Regions from separate parts of the Mycolicibacterium sp. SMGY-1XX genome, predicted to be linked through region 2. Evidence: riboswitches for the same ligand, from Rfam matches in the RefSeq annotation. Region 2 holds a riboswitch; the other holds the start of a gene.
The links. A riboswitch is a leader RNA that binds a small molecule or an ion and turns the genes downstream of it on or off. The one in region 2 is predicted to bind thiamine pyrophosphate.
Positions count from the first base shown of each region.

Region 1 (7,353 bases), 3.6 Mb from region 2:
GTGCCCTCGGCGATGATGCGGCCGCGGTCGACGACGACGATGGTGTCGGCGAGTTGGTCGGCCTCCTCCAGATACTGCGTGGTGAGCAGCAGCGTGGTGCCGTCCGCGACGAGTCCGCGCAGCACGTCCCACAGCTCGCTGCGCGACCGCGGGTCCAGACCCGTGGTGGGCTCATCCAGGAACAGCACCGGCGGGGCGGCGATCAGGCTGACCGCGAGGTCCAGGCGGCGGCGCATCCCGCCCGAGTAGCCCTTCACCACACGATCGGCGGCGTCCGCAATGGAGAACTGCTGCAGCAGCTCGTCGCCGAGCCGGTCCAACTCCTTGCGCCGCAGCCCGTAGAGGCTGCCGATCATCCGGATGTTCTCCCGGCCGGTGAGCAGCTCGTCCACCGTGGCGGCCTGCCCGGTCAGGCCCATGTGGCGGCGTACCTGTTCGGGGTCGCGCCGCACATCGAAGCCGGCCACCCGCGCCGTGCCGCTGGTGGGTTCGGTGAGCGTGGTCATCATCCGCACCGTGGTGGTCTTGCCCGCGCCGTTGGGTCCGAGAAGTCCCAGCACCGTGCCCTGCGGGACGGTGAAACTGATACCGCCGACGGCGGTATGGTCGCCGAACCTCTTCACCAGATCGATGGCCTCGATGGCTGCCTCGGGCATGCCCTCGACCGTAGCGGGTGACTCCGACAAGCCCCACTGGATTTTGTGGGGTGCCCGGATCAGGCGGCGTTGTCGGCGCCGGGTGCGTCGGCGTAGCGGCCCGGCGACATCCAGGACGCGACGGCGCCGAGCACCATCATCACCGCCGCAGCCGCGAACACCACCACCAGACCCGCGTGGAACGGTTGGGTGATCAGCTCCGGGAAGAACGTCTTACCGGTGAGCACCTCGGCGTTGACGCCCGGCTGCTGCAACGCGTGGTACGGCTCCAGCAGTTCGGCGATGGGGTTGTAGCCCAGGAACGCCGCGAAGAGACTCCCGACGGGTGGCAGGCCGGCGACGTCGTGTGCGACGTCAGCGGACACGCCTTGCGCCTGCAGCCCGGTGCTGAGGGTGGAGGGCAGCGTGTTGGCCAGCCCGACGATCATGAGCGAGAAGAAGATACCGATCGACAGTGACGAGCCGGCGTTGAAGAACGTGGCGCGCACACCCGAGGCGGCACCGCGCTGGGATGCCGGCACGCTCGACATGATGGCCGCGGTGTTCGGGGCGGTGAAGATACCGCCACCCAGACCGTTGAGGAACACGATCACCGCGAACATCCAGTAGTCGAAGTTCACCGGGATCAGCAGCAGCGCAACGAATGTCACCGCCATCAACAGCATGCCGCCGACGGTGAACGGCCGGGCCCCGAACCGGTCGGACAGCGATCCCGCGATCGGACCCGCCACCAGGAACCCGATGGTGACCGGCAGCAGGTAGATGCCCGCCCACAGCGGCGTCGACTCGAAGCTGTAACCGTGCAGCGGAAGCCAGATGCCCTGCAACCAGATGATCAGCATGAACTGCAGGCCGCCGCGACCCACCGACGACATCAACCCGGCGAGGTTGCCCATGCCGAACGATGCGGACTTGAACAGTTTCATGTCGACCATCGGCTGCGACACCCGCAGTTCGATGAGGCAGAACACCACCAGCAGTGCCAACCCGGCGGCAATCGAACCGAGGACCAGAGGAGAGGTCCAGCCGGTGGTGGAGTCGCCATAGGGCTGGATGCCGTAGGTGATACCGACCAGCAGCACCGTCAGACCGACGCCGAAGGTCAGCGTTCCGGCCCAGTCGATGCGGCCCGGTGTACGGGATCCGAGTTCTTTGAGCGAGCGCAGGCTCCAGACCGTGCCGGCCAGGCCGATCGGCACGCCCACCCAGAAGATGGCCTGCCAGTGCCACTCGGAGAGGAAACCGCCGATCAGCAGGCCCAGGAATGAGCCGGCGACCGCGGAGACCATGTTCACGCCCAGCGCCATACCGCGTTGATTGGCCGGGAAGGCGTCGGTGAGGATCGCCGAGGACGACGACATCAGCATGGCGCCGCCGACACCTTGGACCACGCGCCAGGCGATCAGCCACACCGCACCGCCGCCCATGGAGAACGGGTCGAACGACAGGGCCACCGCGGCGACCGTGAACACCACGAACCCGAGGTTGTAGATCCGCACCCGGCCGAGCATGTCGCCCAGGCGGCCGAATGGCACCACCAGCACGGCGGTCACCACCAGGTAGCCCATCAGCATCCAGAGGAGGTAGCTCACATTGCCGGGCGCCAAGGGATTCAGGCCGATACCGCGGAAGATCGCCGGCAGCGAGATCAACACGATGGACGCGTTGATGGTGGCCAGCAGGGTGCCCAGGGTCGTGTTGGACAGCACCACCCACTTGTAGCGGGGGTGGTCGTGGTCCATCTTGATCCGGCGTCGAGCGGTGGCGGTGAGGCTCGCGTCGGTGGTGGTGAGCTCGGCAGTCATCAGCATTCTTCGTTTCGTATCGAGTGCGTGCGCAGCCCACCACGGTGTGTGCCGCAATTTACATATGTTAGCTATGCAAACCTTCGTGGTGCAATTCCCATTCCATCCCGTTCCGTCGTCCCGGGGTGTGGCACGGCACCGGACTGCGCTAGGTTGGTCGCGTAACCCACACGGGAGTGCACACCGAGTGCGCTGAGAGGACGGCTGGGGCCGTCGACCGTACGAACCTGACCGGGTAATGCCGGCGTAGGGAGTGAACTGATGAGTGCTGTTGCCGTATCCGTGACCCATGCCCCCATCTCGGGCAGCCACAAGACCTACCGCGAACTTCCCGACGGCGCCAAGGTGCCGTTCCGTCGGGTGAACCTGACCAACGGTGAGCATCTCGACCTGTACGACACGTCCGGGCCGTACACCGACGCCGAGGCGCACGTCGACCTGGAGAAGGGGCTGCCACGCCGTACGGTCGTGCGCGACCGGGGTACCCAGCTGCAGCGGGCGCGCGCCGGGGAGATCACCGCGGAGATGGCCTTCATCGCCGAAAGGGAAGGTGTACCAGCAGAACTGGTGCGTTCCGAAGTTGCCAGGGGCCGCGCGGTCATCCCGGCCAATCACAACCATCCCGAGACCGAACCGATGATCATCGGCAAGTCCTTCGCGGTGAAAGTCAATGCCAACATCGGCAATTCGGCGGTGAGCTCGTCGATCGGCGAGGAGGTCGACAAGATGGTGTGGGCCACCCGGTGGGGTGCCGACACCATCATGGACCTGTCCACCGGTAAGGACATTCACCTGACCCGCGAGTGGATCCTGCGTAACTCGCCCGTCCCCGTCGGCACCGTGCCGATGTATCAGGCCCTGGAGAAGGTCAACGGTGACCCGACGGCGCTGACCTGGGAGGTGTACCGCGACACCGTGATCGAGCAATGTGAGCAGGGCGTCGACTACATGACCGTGCACGCCGGTGTGCTGCTGCGCTACATCCCGCTCACCGTCAACCGGGTCACCGGCATCGTCAGCCGCGGCGGCTCCATCATGGCGGCGTGGTGTCTGGCCCATCACACCGAGTCCTTCCTCTACACCCATTTCGCCGAGCTGTGCGAGATCCTGGCCCGGTATGACGTGACGTTCTCCCTCGGCGACGGGCTGCGCCCCGGGTCGATCGCCGACGCCAACGACGCGGCGCAGTTCGCCGAACTGGAAACCCTGGGCGAACTGACGAAGATCGCGAAAAGCCATGGCGTGCAGGTGATGATCGAAGGACCCGGTCATGTGCCGATGCACAAGATCGTCGAGAACGTCCGCCTCGAAGAAGAGCTCTGCGACGAGGCACCGTTCTACACCTTGGGACCGCTGACCACCGATATCGCGCCTGCGTACGATCACATCACCTCGGCGATCGGCGCGGCGATGATCGCCCAGGCCGGCACGGCGATGCTCTGCTACGTCACTCCCAAAGAGCACCTGGGCCTTCCGAACCGGAAAGACGTCAAGGACGGCGTGATCGCCTACAAGATCGCTGCGCATGCCGCCGATCTGGCCAAGGGACACCCGCGCGCTCAACAACGTGACGACGCGTTGAGCAAGGCCCGGTTCGAGTTCCGCTGGGAGGATCAGTTCAATTTGTCGCTGGATCCAGACACCGCCCGCGAATTCCACGACGAGACGCTGCCGGCGGCCCCGGCCAAGACCGCCCACTTCTGTTCGATGTGCGGACCGAAGTTCTGCTCGATGCGCATCACCCAGGACATCCGCGAAGCCATGGCGGAGAAATCTGCGGAGTTCGCCGAGCAGGGCAACCGCGTCTACCTACCCTTGACCTCATGACGTACCTACCGCTGAGCCCGCCCGGGCAGACACCGCACCGGGTGATGACCATCGCCGGCTCCGACTCCGGCGGCGGTGCGGGCATCCAGGCCGACATGCGCACGTTTGCGATGCTGGGCCTACATGGCTGCGTAGCCGTCACCGCGGTGACGGTGCAGAACTCGGTGGGCGTCAAGGGCTTTCACGAGATTCCACTCGACGTGGTGGCCGGGCAGATCAGCGCGGTGACTTCCGATATCGGCATCGAAGCCGCCAAGACCGGCATGCTGGCGTCATCAGAGATCATCGGATGCGTGGCCGAGACCTGGCGAGCCGAGGCACTGACAGTGCCGCTGGTGGTGGACCCGGTGTGCGCATCGATGCACGGGGACCCGCTGGTGCACCCCAGCGCCCTGTCGGCCATCCGCACCGAGTTGTTCCCGCTGGCCACGTTGGTGACACCGAATCTCGACGAAGTGCGCCTGCTGGTCGACATCGAGGTGGTCGACACCGAGTCCCAGCGCGACGCAGCGCGGGCGCTGCACGCTCTCGGGCCGCAGTGGGCGCTGGTCAAGGGTGGGCACCTGCGCTCGTCGAGCGCGAGCCCCGACCTGCTCTTCGACGGCACGGAGTTCTACGAGTTCGCCGCTCCGCGGGTGGACACCGGCCACGATCACGGTGCTGGTGACACCCTGGCCGCCGCGACCGCTTGCGCTCTGGCACATGGTTATTCGGTGCCGGATGCGGTGCAGTTCGCCAAAGCGTGGGTGACCGAGTGCATCCGGGCCGCCTATCCTCTGGGCCGTGGGCACGGACCCGTCAACCCACTGTTCCGGTTGGCCGACGATGGATCTTGAGCCGATCGCCGGGGTGGCGCACGAACCCGACAGCCCGCCCGCCGGAGTCGTGCTGTTGACACACGGGGCCGGCGGCAGCCGCGAGGCGCCACTGCTGGTCCGACTGTGCGACGAGTGGGCCGGCCGCGGGTGGTTGGCCATCCGCTACAACCTCCCCTATCGACGGCGACGCCCCAAGGGACCGCCGTCGGGTTCAGCCGCGGCCGATCAGGCCGGCATCGTGGAGGCCATCGAATTGGCGCACACGCTGAGCGACGGCCCGGTGCTGGCCGGCGGGCATTCGTACGGCGGGCGGATGACGTCCATGGTGGCGGCGCGAGAAGAAGCCGGAGCGGCAGGCGGTGGCGGCCTGACAGCTCTGACGTTGTTCTCCTATCCCCTGCACCCGCCCGGCAAGCCGGAGCGGGCGCGCACCGAACACCTGCCGGACATCCGCATCCCCACCGTTTTCACCCACGGCACGGCCGACCCGTTCGGCTCGATCGAGGAGTTGACGGCAGCCGCGGCACTGGTGAGCGGGCCCACCGAGATCGTCGAGATCACCGGCGCCCGTCACGATCTGAACTCCAAGACGCTGGACGTGCCCGCACTGGCGGTCGACGCCGCGCTGCGCGCGCTCTAGGAGCGCAGGCAGCGCACCGCGATGTCGGCGACCGCGCTCAGGCGCTCGTGATCGACGCCGTCTCGGGCGCGCGCGGCCATTCCGTTCAGCATCACGATGAGGAACTCGGCAAGATCTTCGGGATCCAGTGAGTCCGGCAGGTCACCGGAGTCGGCACTGTCCCGCAGCCGGTCGGCAATGAACGCCCGGCCGTCATTGCGTCGTTGCGCCAACTGGGGATCCGCCATGACAAGGCACCCGCGGGGATGGCCGGCGTCGGTGTATTCGCGCGCCGCCGCGGTCAGCATCCGCTCGACCACGTCATGCGAGGTCGGCGCGGCCACCGCGCGCGTGGCCGGCGCCGCCGGTCGGCTCTCGTACATCGCCACGGCTTCGTCGAACAGCCCCCGCTTGCCTCCGAAGGCGGCGTAGAGACTGGGCGATGAGATGCCCATGGCCGCCGTGAGATCACTGATCGACGTGTGGTCGTAGCCGCCGCGACTCCAGAATTCGTACATCGCGCGCTCGAGCGCTTCGGTTCGGTCGAATTCCCGTGGCCGTGCCATGGCGCGATTCTAACCGTTCTGTGCCGACCGTTATAGAACCTGCTATCGTCGGCGTTCTGTGTCGAGCGTTATAGAACCAGAAGGAGCGGAAAGTGCAGTACGCGATCATCGGAGCCGGCAACATCGGCTCTGCAGTGGCCCGGCAGTTCTCTCGCGCGGATATCCCGGTCGGTGTCGCAGCCGCACGAGGTGTCGACTCGGTATCCCGCCTGGTGAGTGAGATCGGTCCCGCCATCAGGCCCATCGAGGTCGGCGACGCGCTTCTCGCCGATGTGGTGGTGCTGGCGGTCCCCTTCGAGGCCGTTCGCGGACTCGTCGAGCAGATACCGGACTGGCGGCAACGCATCATCGTCGATGCCACCAACGCAATCGACTACAGCGACTTCTCCCCGGCCGATCTGGGCGGACGCGCATCGTCGGACCTGGTGGGCGAATGGGCCGTCAACGCCCGCGTGGTCAAGGCGTTCGGCCACACCTGGGCCAAGGTCCTGGCCCGCGAACCGCGCGACACATCGGGTGCTCGCCGCGTCCTCTTCGTCTCCGGCAATCACCCGAGCGCAAACGAGGAAGTGAAGGCGCTGATCCAGCAGTTCGGATTCACGCCGATCGACCTGGGCCGCAACGACGAAGGCGGGTTGCTGCAGCAGTTCGGCGGGCCGCTGACGACGCTGAGTCTGCTGTCGCAGCCCATCGGCGGCAACAGCCCCGCGGAGATGGACCTGGCCGATTGAGGTAGCGCACTACGTAAGCCGGGGCCTCGCGCACCCGGCACGCTCGAACCCTGACACCTGAGCACAGGAATCGGGGGGATGGGTCATGGTGGACACCGCCACACGCACCGAGCTGACAGCACTGCCGCTGGCGCCGATGAATCCGCTCCCGCGCCGTCGACAACTGGCTCTGCTGCGCTCGTTCGTCGAAGGCCACGCTGTGCTGATCGCGTCCGGGGGCCGGATCTCACGCATCACCTTCGGACCCAAATGGTTGGTGCCACCCATCGTTCTCGTGGCCACACCGCAAGGGGCGCATGACGTCCTGAGCCGACGCGACGCGGTGTCCGAC
Region 1 is NZ_CP101139.1:5,953,471-5,960,823, forward strand. It holds gene NL241_RS28440 (efflux ABC transporter ATPase subunit, DrrA-related) at 1-656, opposite strand, end outside; gene NL241_RS28445 (MFS transporter) at 716-2,461, opposite strand; TPP riboswitch at 2,622-2,731, shown strand; gene thiC (phosphomethylpyrimidine synthase ThiC) at 2,723-4,288, shown strand; gene thiD (bifunctional hydroxymethylpyrimidine kinase/phosphomethylpyrimidine kinase) at 4,285-5,124, shown strand; gene NL241_RS28460 (alpha/beta hydrolase family protein) at 5,114-5,746, shown strand; gene NL241_RS28465 (TetR/AcrR family transcriptional regulator) at 5,743-6,291, opposite strand; gene NL241_RS28470 (NADPH-dependent F420 reductase) at 6,384-7,022, shown strand; gene NL241_RS28475 (cytochrome P450) at 7,108-7,353, shown strand, end outside.
Region 1: another riboswitch for thiamine pyrophosphate. It lies ahead of thiC (phosphomethylpyrimidine synthase ThiC); the one in region 2 lies ahead of NL241_RS11285 (ECF transporter S component).

Region 2 (7,353 bases):
TTGGCCCCCGAGCAGATGCCGGCGTTCGGCAGCACGATGTCCACGCGGCCGAACTGTTCGATTCCTCGATCGAAGACCCCCTGGACCGCGGCGTAGTCACGGGTATCGGCGATGTCGACGAAGATCTGGCCGCCGATCTCTTTGACCTGGCGCACGGTCTCCTGGAGATCCTCTTCGGTGGCACCCGGATACGGCGTCGTCGAGGGTTTGGCGCAGACGTCGAGTCCGATGATGCTGGCGCCCTCGCGCGCCAGCGTCAGGGCATGCGAACGCCCTTGTCCTCGGGCGACGCCGGTGATGAATGCGACCTTTCCGTCCAACTGTCCCATGGCGAAACTCCTGTTGATATCGAGAGATGAACTCCACGCAACGCACATCGCGGCCACAAGCGTGTGGCCTGACCTGTGGAGTGGAGTGCATCGGCATGCACTGGCCGATGTCGGTGAATCGTATCACCAAGATTCTTGCGACACTAGGTCTAGTACGGTCTGATCTGCGGTGATACGATTCACCAAAGCATCACCGGAACGGATATGCCATGACCTTTTCGCGTCCTCGGGCACGTGCTACTGCATGCACGCAGCCTGTGTCGATCGCCTGCGGCGACACTCGGTCCGACACCTCCGGCGCCCGACACCGGCCGGCTCTTGTCGTCGAGGCCCGGATCGCAGTGCTGTCGTTGCGCTTTCGCCTCCCGTGGCGGTACAGGACGTGAGAGCGGTGAGGAAAGGTCTTACCCGCCCTCAGCTCCCGACGAAATTCCAGGTGCCGAAGGCGATGGAGACGCCGATGGCCGCCGCGGCGATGGCCACGCCGGCGGCGATCAGGGCGAGTTCTCGCGGTCCGAAGGTCGACGGCCGCGCCCAGGTCCGGGTGGGGTAGGCCCCGAATCCCCGTGCCTCCATTGCGGTTGCGAGCTTGGACCCGCGGCGCAGCGCGAACACCAGCAGGGCAAACGATTGGCCCACGAAGCGCCGGATCCGGCCCTGATCGGCCACCCCTCGGGCGCGGCGGGCGTGCCCGAGGTACTGCCAGTCCTGTCGTAGCAGTCCCACCAGCCGCAGACCGGCCATGGCGCCGACCACGAACCGGGCGGGGAGTTTGAGCACCTGGCCCAGTCCGTCGGCCAGCTCGGTGGCATCGACGTCGATGAACAACAGCACCGAAGGCAGCGCAATGGCCAGCACGCGCAGGAACATGGCCAGGGCCAGCTCGATGGAACCGTCGCTGACGGTGATCAGCAGAAAATGCCAGTGCACGGTACCGCGGGGCTCGCCGTAGAGCAGGTTGGTCAGTGCGGTGAGGGCGGCCGCGCCGGTGATGACCGCGCCACGAATCACGAACGGCCGCAACCGGACACCGAGTGCCACGAACAACGGGATCTCCAGTACCAGGGCTGTCAGCGCCGACACCCAGTCCACGCTGAGCACGAGCGCCAACGCGATGACCCCGGCTGTCAGCAGTTTCGCGACAGGGTTGATCACAGCGTTATCCGGTCGTCGGCCAGGACGTCGACGAATTCCGCATCATGGGTCACCGCCACCACAGCGCTGCCGTCGTCGGCGATTTCGGACAGTAGGTGGATCAGTTCCTCCCAGGTACGACGGTCCTGCCCGAACGTGGGCTCGTCGAGGACGATGATGTCGGGCCGCGTCATCAACACGCCTGCCACCGACAGGCGGCGCTTCTCACCGCCGGACAGCGTGTACGGGCTGCGGTCGGCCAGATGACTCAGCCGCAGTCGGTCCAGCAGCGCGTCACCGAGTGAATCGATTTCGGCCTGGCCGAGTTTGAGGGCTTTGGGCCCCAGCGAGAGCTCGTCACGGACGGTGGGGGTGAGGAACTGGTGCTCGGGATCCTGGAAGACGCTGGCGATGCGGGTCAGCAGATCCTTGGAGCGCCACCGGGCGGGTTCGCGGTTCTTCGGCGACGGCGCGAAGTCGGAGCGTGCTTCGAGTGCGCCGCCGTGCGGTGGCAGCAGACCTCCGAGGGTCAGGGCCAGTGTCGACTTACCCGCGCCGTTGGGGCCCGTCACCGCGGTGACCCGCCCCGCCGAGATGCCGAAGTCGAGCCCGGTGCGAAGCGGCGGATTCGCGCGGTACCCCAACGACAGGTCCGTCGCTGCCAGCAGAGGTTCCCCCACGGGCGGCGGGGTGCGGTTCAGGTGGGGGACCGGTGCATCAGGGATCCAGATACCGGACTGCAGTAGGTGATCACGTTCGCGCCGGATGGTCTGTTCCGGTGGGCCGTCGGCCATCACAGCCCCGTCGGCGCCGAGCACGATGACCCGGTCGACGACGGGTAACCAGACCTTGGTGCGGTGCTCGACGACGATCAGGGTGGCACCGGTCAGTTCGGCGACCGCGGTCACGGCGTCGCGCACCTCGATCACCCCGTCGGGATCGAGATTGGCGGTGGGTTCGTCCAGCAGGAGCAGGCCCGGGCTCATCGCCAGCACACCTGCCAGCGCCAGCCGCTGTTTCTGCCCACCCGACAGCGTTGAGGTGTTGTGCTGGACAGGGAGATTCAGGCCGACCGACCGCAGCGCCGCGTCGACGCGCGGCCAGATCCGGTCGCGGGGAACGGCGAAGTTCTCCATGCCGAACGCGACGTCGTCGCCGACGCGGGACAGGATCACTTGTGAGTCCGGGTCCTGCAGCACCATTCCGAGGCGGTTCCGTTGCTGCACCGGTGCGGCGCCGTCGATCAGAAGGCTGCCCGCCTGGTGCCCCTCCTCGGAGCCGCCGAGCAGCCCGGCCAGACCGTGCAGCAGGGTCGATTTCCCCGACCCCGACGGTCCGAGCAACAGCACCCGTTCTCCGGCCGCGACGTGCAGCTCCAGATCCTCTATCGCCCAACGGCTCTGACCGGCGTGCTGCCAGCCCCACCCGGCGGCCGTCACGTCGGCGCCACCGAGACGAGGTGTCATCGAGGCGCGGGACTCGCGACCACTCTTCCGGACTCGAAGCGGCTGAGCGCTCCGGTCTTGGCGAGGCCCCGGACCACGAACCAGGACAGCACCCCGGCCAGGACGGCACCGGAGACCACTGCCGAGGCGGTGTAGATGGTCGCGAAGGTGGTGGTCGATCCCGGGTACCAGAGGATCAGGTCGTTGATGGCCAGGGCCAGACCGGCGGCAGCGCCGGCGGCGGTGGCCACGGGCAGGTTCCACCGGCGATAGAGGAACAGCGCGAACACCAGTTCGGCGCCCAGGCCCTGCACCAGGCCGGACTCGATGGTCAACACGCCCCATTGGTTTCCGACCAGGGCCGACACCGTGGCGGCCACCAACTCGCCGTAGAGGGCCGCGCCGGGTTTGCGGATCACCAGCGCGGTGAGCACGCCGGCGAAGAGCCAACCGCCGCCCGCGAGTGCCTGCAGGCCGGGCAGGACGGCGTTCAACGGGGTGGCGATGGGATTGGACGCGACGTTCCAGAAGACGAAAACCAGGCCGGCGGCCACCGCGAGCACGCTGGCGACCACGATGTCGACGACGCGCCAGCGCACGGGGCGACGGGTGTCGGAGGTCGGATGGGACATGAGACTCCTCGTACTGAGTATTTGAGATTCGTGCACGGACCGGGCAGCGACGAATCGTGAAGGCGAGCACGGCGATTGCGACCGTGGCAGTGCGGCGCCGAAACGGGCGCTCAGATGGGTGTTACGTGACAGGCAATGTTCACGTGCATCTCCCTACGCCGGCATTACCCGGTCAGGTTCGTACGGTCGACAGCCGGTCAGCCGTCCTCTCAGCGCACTCGGTGTGCACTCCCGTGGTGTTCCGTGCTCCAAGCTAGTCCACACACACAGGAGTTGCTATACCGGGTGGGTGCTGGTGAAGCACCAATCCGTGCCGTCGGGGGTCCCGGTGGCGAGGTAGTCCGCGGCCGAGCGGGGGTCATGCCGGGCGATGAGGGTCTCTTCCTGGGCCGCCCATCGGTCCCAGAAAGGACGGTAGGTGTCGCCGTCGCGCCGCAATGCCCGCTGCTTGCGCACCTCGTCGTCGGCGTCGATCCAGATGCCGATGTCCGCCAGTGCCCGGTTGCCGGCGGACAGGGTGCCGACGCCTTCCACGATCAGGCGTTGGGTGGCAGTGACCGGACGCCACCCGGCGGGGGTGTTCGTCGTCCAGTCCCACTGCCTCCAGCGCGCTGGATCACCCGCGCTGCGCGGTTGCAGCAGTTCGGTGTGAACGTGGTCCACCGCCCAGGCCAGGCCGTCCCAGCCGGGGTAGATGTCATCGAGGCGCACCACCACACTGCCGGCCCAGCGCTGGGCCAACTGGTCGGCCAGGGTGGATTTGCCCGACCCCGAACGTCCGTCGATCAATACGGTGACCACCCCGGAGGCACACAGGTGCCGGGCCAGTTCGTCGAGTGTCACCGCAGCTCAGCTGCGCGGGCGGGAGAACAGCCAGACCGTCAGCCAGACCGAGGCGGCCGTGATGAGCAGGGCGCCGGGGACGTGCACGCTCAGGGTGTGACCCTTGCCGAGGTAGGCCTGGACAAAGGAGAAGGCGAACAACCCGAGGGCCAGGGCCGCCGCCCACCAGCCGTGACGCCGTTGCCGCGCCAAGCCCGCCAGCGTCACGGTGAGCACACCCGTCACCACGTGCAAGGCGATCGCAGCCCCGCCGTGGATGTCCAGGAATTCGCCCGCCTGGATCACCGACCCGGCGGTGACGAACAGGACGGCCACCACGGCGACCGTGGCGAGCGCCAGGAATCGGGAAAAGACGAGCCAGGGTGCGGTCTTCGGCTTCTCGGCGACTGTCGTCATGACGTCCCTTCCCTGGTCAGATCCGGTTCTGCGTAGGCTCCTCGGCGGCGGATGCCTGCTCAGTCTCGCCGACGGCGGGGGAGGTGTCCTGCGGTTTCAGCACCGCCGGCCGGAATCGCTCGGGTAGGGCGCGCAGCATCGCCGCGCACAGCGCGACGATGGCCGCGGTGGCGAGGGCGATGACCCAGATCGGAGCGCTGGTGAAGATGTTCTCCAGCAGCATGTAGAAGCCGAACAAGAGGAACAGGACCGCCGCGCCGATCTGGATGAGCCGCTCGGGCAGGTGCTTGCCGGCGACCGCACCCACGATGATCGCCAGCCCGTCGGCGACCACCATGCCCAGGGTGGATCCGATCCACACGCCCAGCCAGTCGTTGTCGGCGGCCAGGGTGATGGTGGCGAGCATGGTCTTGTCGCCGAGCTCGGCCAGGAAGAACGCCGAGGTGACCACGAAGAATGCGGCACCGGTGGCCCGCTGGGCCCGGCTCTTCTCTTCGTCGCTGAGGCTGTCGCCGCGCAATGTCCAGAGGCCGAAGAAGACGAACATCGCGCCGGCCAAGAGGCCGAGAAGGTGCGTCGGCAGCGCGGCGCCCAGGTAGTGCCCGATCGCGACCGACAGGACGTGGACCAGTGTCGTCGCCGCCGTGATCGCGCCGAGTACCACCCACCAGCGGTAGCGCAATGCGAACGTCATCGCGACCAGCTGGGTCTTGTCGCCGAGCTCGGCGACGAAGATGACGGCGAAGCTCAACAGGAGAGCGGAGAGCACGGGACAACCCCTCGTTCGGGTGGTTGCCGGAGGGGATCAACAGATGCCTCCGGCCGGCAACCAATGCGGTCTGTACGGCCGAAGGTCTCGCCCACCGGCTGACTGCCGGTCCGGGTAACCGGGCGTTGCGGTGACCCGCAGCGCCAGTATGTCGACTACCCGATTGGGGGGCTACTCCCCTTCGCTTTTCCCAGATTGGCACAGCTTCGCGGGTATTGCAAACCGAGATGCACGAAAGATGGTTCGTATCAATAGTTTTGGATGTACTACCGGCAGACTTCGGTTACCCTGAAAATTCTGTGACGTTTGCTGAAACTCCGCTGGAATCAAGTGCCGCAACACCTTTCGCGCACGAGCTGCAGCACTACATCCCGCGTCAACGGCGCCAACTCGATGTCGCCGGGCGCTTCCGCGTCGATCCACACCATCTCGGCGATCTCGGCGCAGGCTCGGGGCTCCTGGTCCAGCGTCACCGAGAACATCTCGGCTTCGACCGTGTGGCCGGGCTCATTGGCGGCATCGGCGACGTAGCGGCCGAGCCCGCGGATCTGCGCCGGGGGTACATCGACGCCCAGCTCTTCCCGCACCTCCCGCCGAAGAGCTTCCAGCGGTGTCTCGCCGGCATCGATTTTCCCGCCCGGCTGCATGAAGGCCGTGGTGCCGCGCTTTCGGACGACGAGGACGCGGTTTTCTGCGCCGACGATCACCGCGGCGGAAACGCTGATGACAGGGCCGGGCACGGCCGTGAGTGTAGTTGCGCGGTGTCAGGGACGTCCGGGGTCCAGCCCCGGCAGGAGTTGCACCTCCTGGGCCTTGACCACGAAATACACCCGCCGGCCGGGGACGAGGTCGAGGTCGGCGACGGCCGCGGCGGTGATGTCGGCGGCCAGCCCGGTGCTGCCGTCGGGTTGGTCGGCGCCGCGGATCCGGACGGTGGCGCCGTTGATCTCCATCTCGGCGATGGTGGTGTGGATGACATTGCGGGGACTGCCGTGGGGTTCATCCAGGTGTACCGACACCGCCGCCGGAGTGAAGAGGGCGACGGCTGCGGTGTTGGCGTCCACGGCTCCGACGCCGGAGATCGTGGCATCCCACGCTGTGGTCAGGACTCCTGGCCCGGTGACGGTCCCGGACACCAGGTTGACTCCGGCGATCCGCGCGGCGAACTCGCTGCGGGGTGCGGCCAGGACGTCGCGGACGGCACCGCGTTCCACGATGCGACCGCGGTCGACGACGATCACCTTGTTCGCGATCCCCAGCGCGTCGAGCAGGTCATGGGTGACGATCACCGCCGTGCGGCGCCCGTCGCGCAGGATGTCGCGCAGCAGGCGGCGCACCGCGGGCGCCGCGGTGACATCGAGGGCGGCCATCGGTTCGTCGAGGAGGAGGACTTGCGGTTCGGCGGCCAGCGCCCGCGCCACGGCCACCCGTTGCGCCTGCCCGCCGGAGAGCTGTGCGGGACGGCGACCGGCCAGGTGCTCGGCGTCCACCGCGGCCAGCCATCGCTGCGCGACCACGGCGGCCTCGGCACGGCTGTTGCCTTTGCAGCGGGGGGCATAGGCCACGTTGGCGGCCACACTCATGTGCGGAAACAGCAGCGCCTGCTGCGCCAGCATCGCCACCCCGCGGGCGTGCGGCGGCACGAACACGGCGGCCTCGGTGTCGGTGACCACGGTGTCACCGAGCACGATGCGGCCGGAGTCCGGACGCAGCAGCCCGGAGATGAGCGACAGCAGGGTGGATTTGCCTGCCCCGTTGGGGCCGAGCACGGCCAGGACGTCGCCGTCGTCGAGCGTGAGGTCGAA
Region 2 is NZ_CP101139.1:2,307,013-2,314,365, forward strand. It holds gene NL241_RS11270 (mycofactocin-coupled SDR family oxidoreductase) at 1-329, opposite strand, end outside; gene NL241_RS11275 (energy-coupling factor transporter transmembrane component T family protein) at 744-1,484, opposite strand; gene NL241_RS11280 (ABC transporter ATP-binding protein) at 1,481-2,929, opposite strand; gene NL241_RS11285 (ECF transporter S component) at 2,926-3,540, opposite strand; TPP riboswitch at 3,674-3,785, opposite strand; gene NL241_RS11290 (nucleoside/nucleotide kinase family protein) at 3,817-4,383, opposite strand; gene NL241_RS11295 (hypothetical protein) at 4,390-4,779, opposite strand; gene NL241_RS11300 (TMEM165/GDT1 family protein) at 4,796-5,548, opposite strand; gene NL241_RS11305 (NUDIX hydrolase) at 5,875-6,288, opposite strand; gene NL241_RS11310 (sulfate/molybdate ABC transporter ATP-binding protein) at 6,313-7,353, opposite strand, start outside.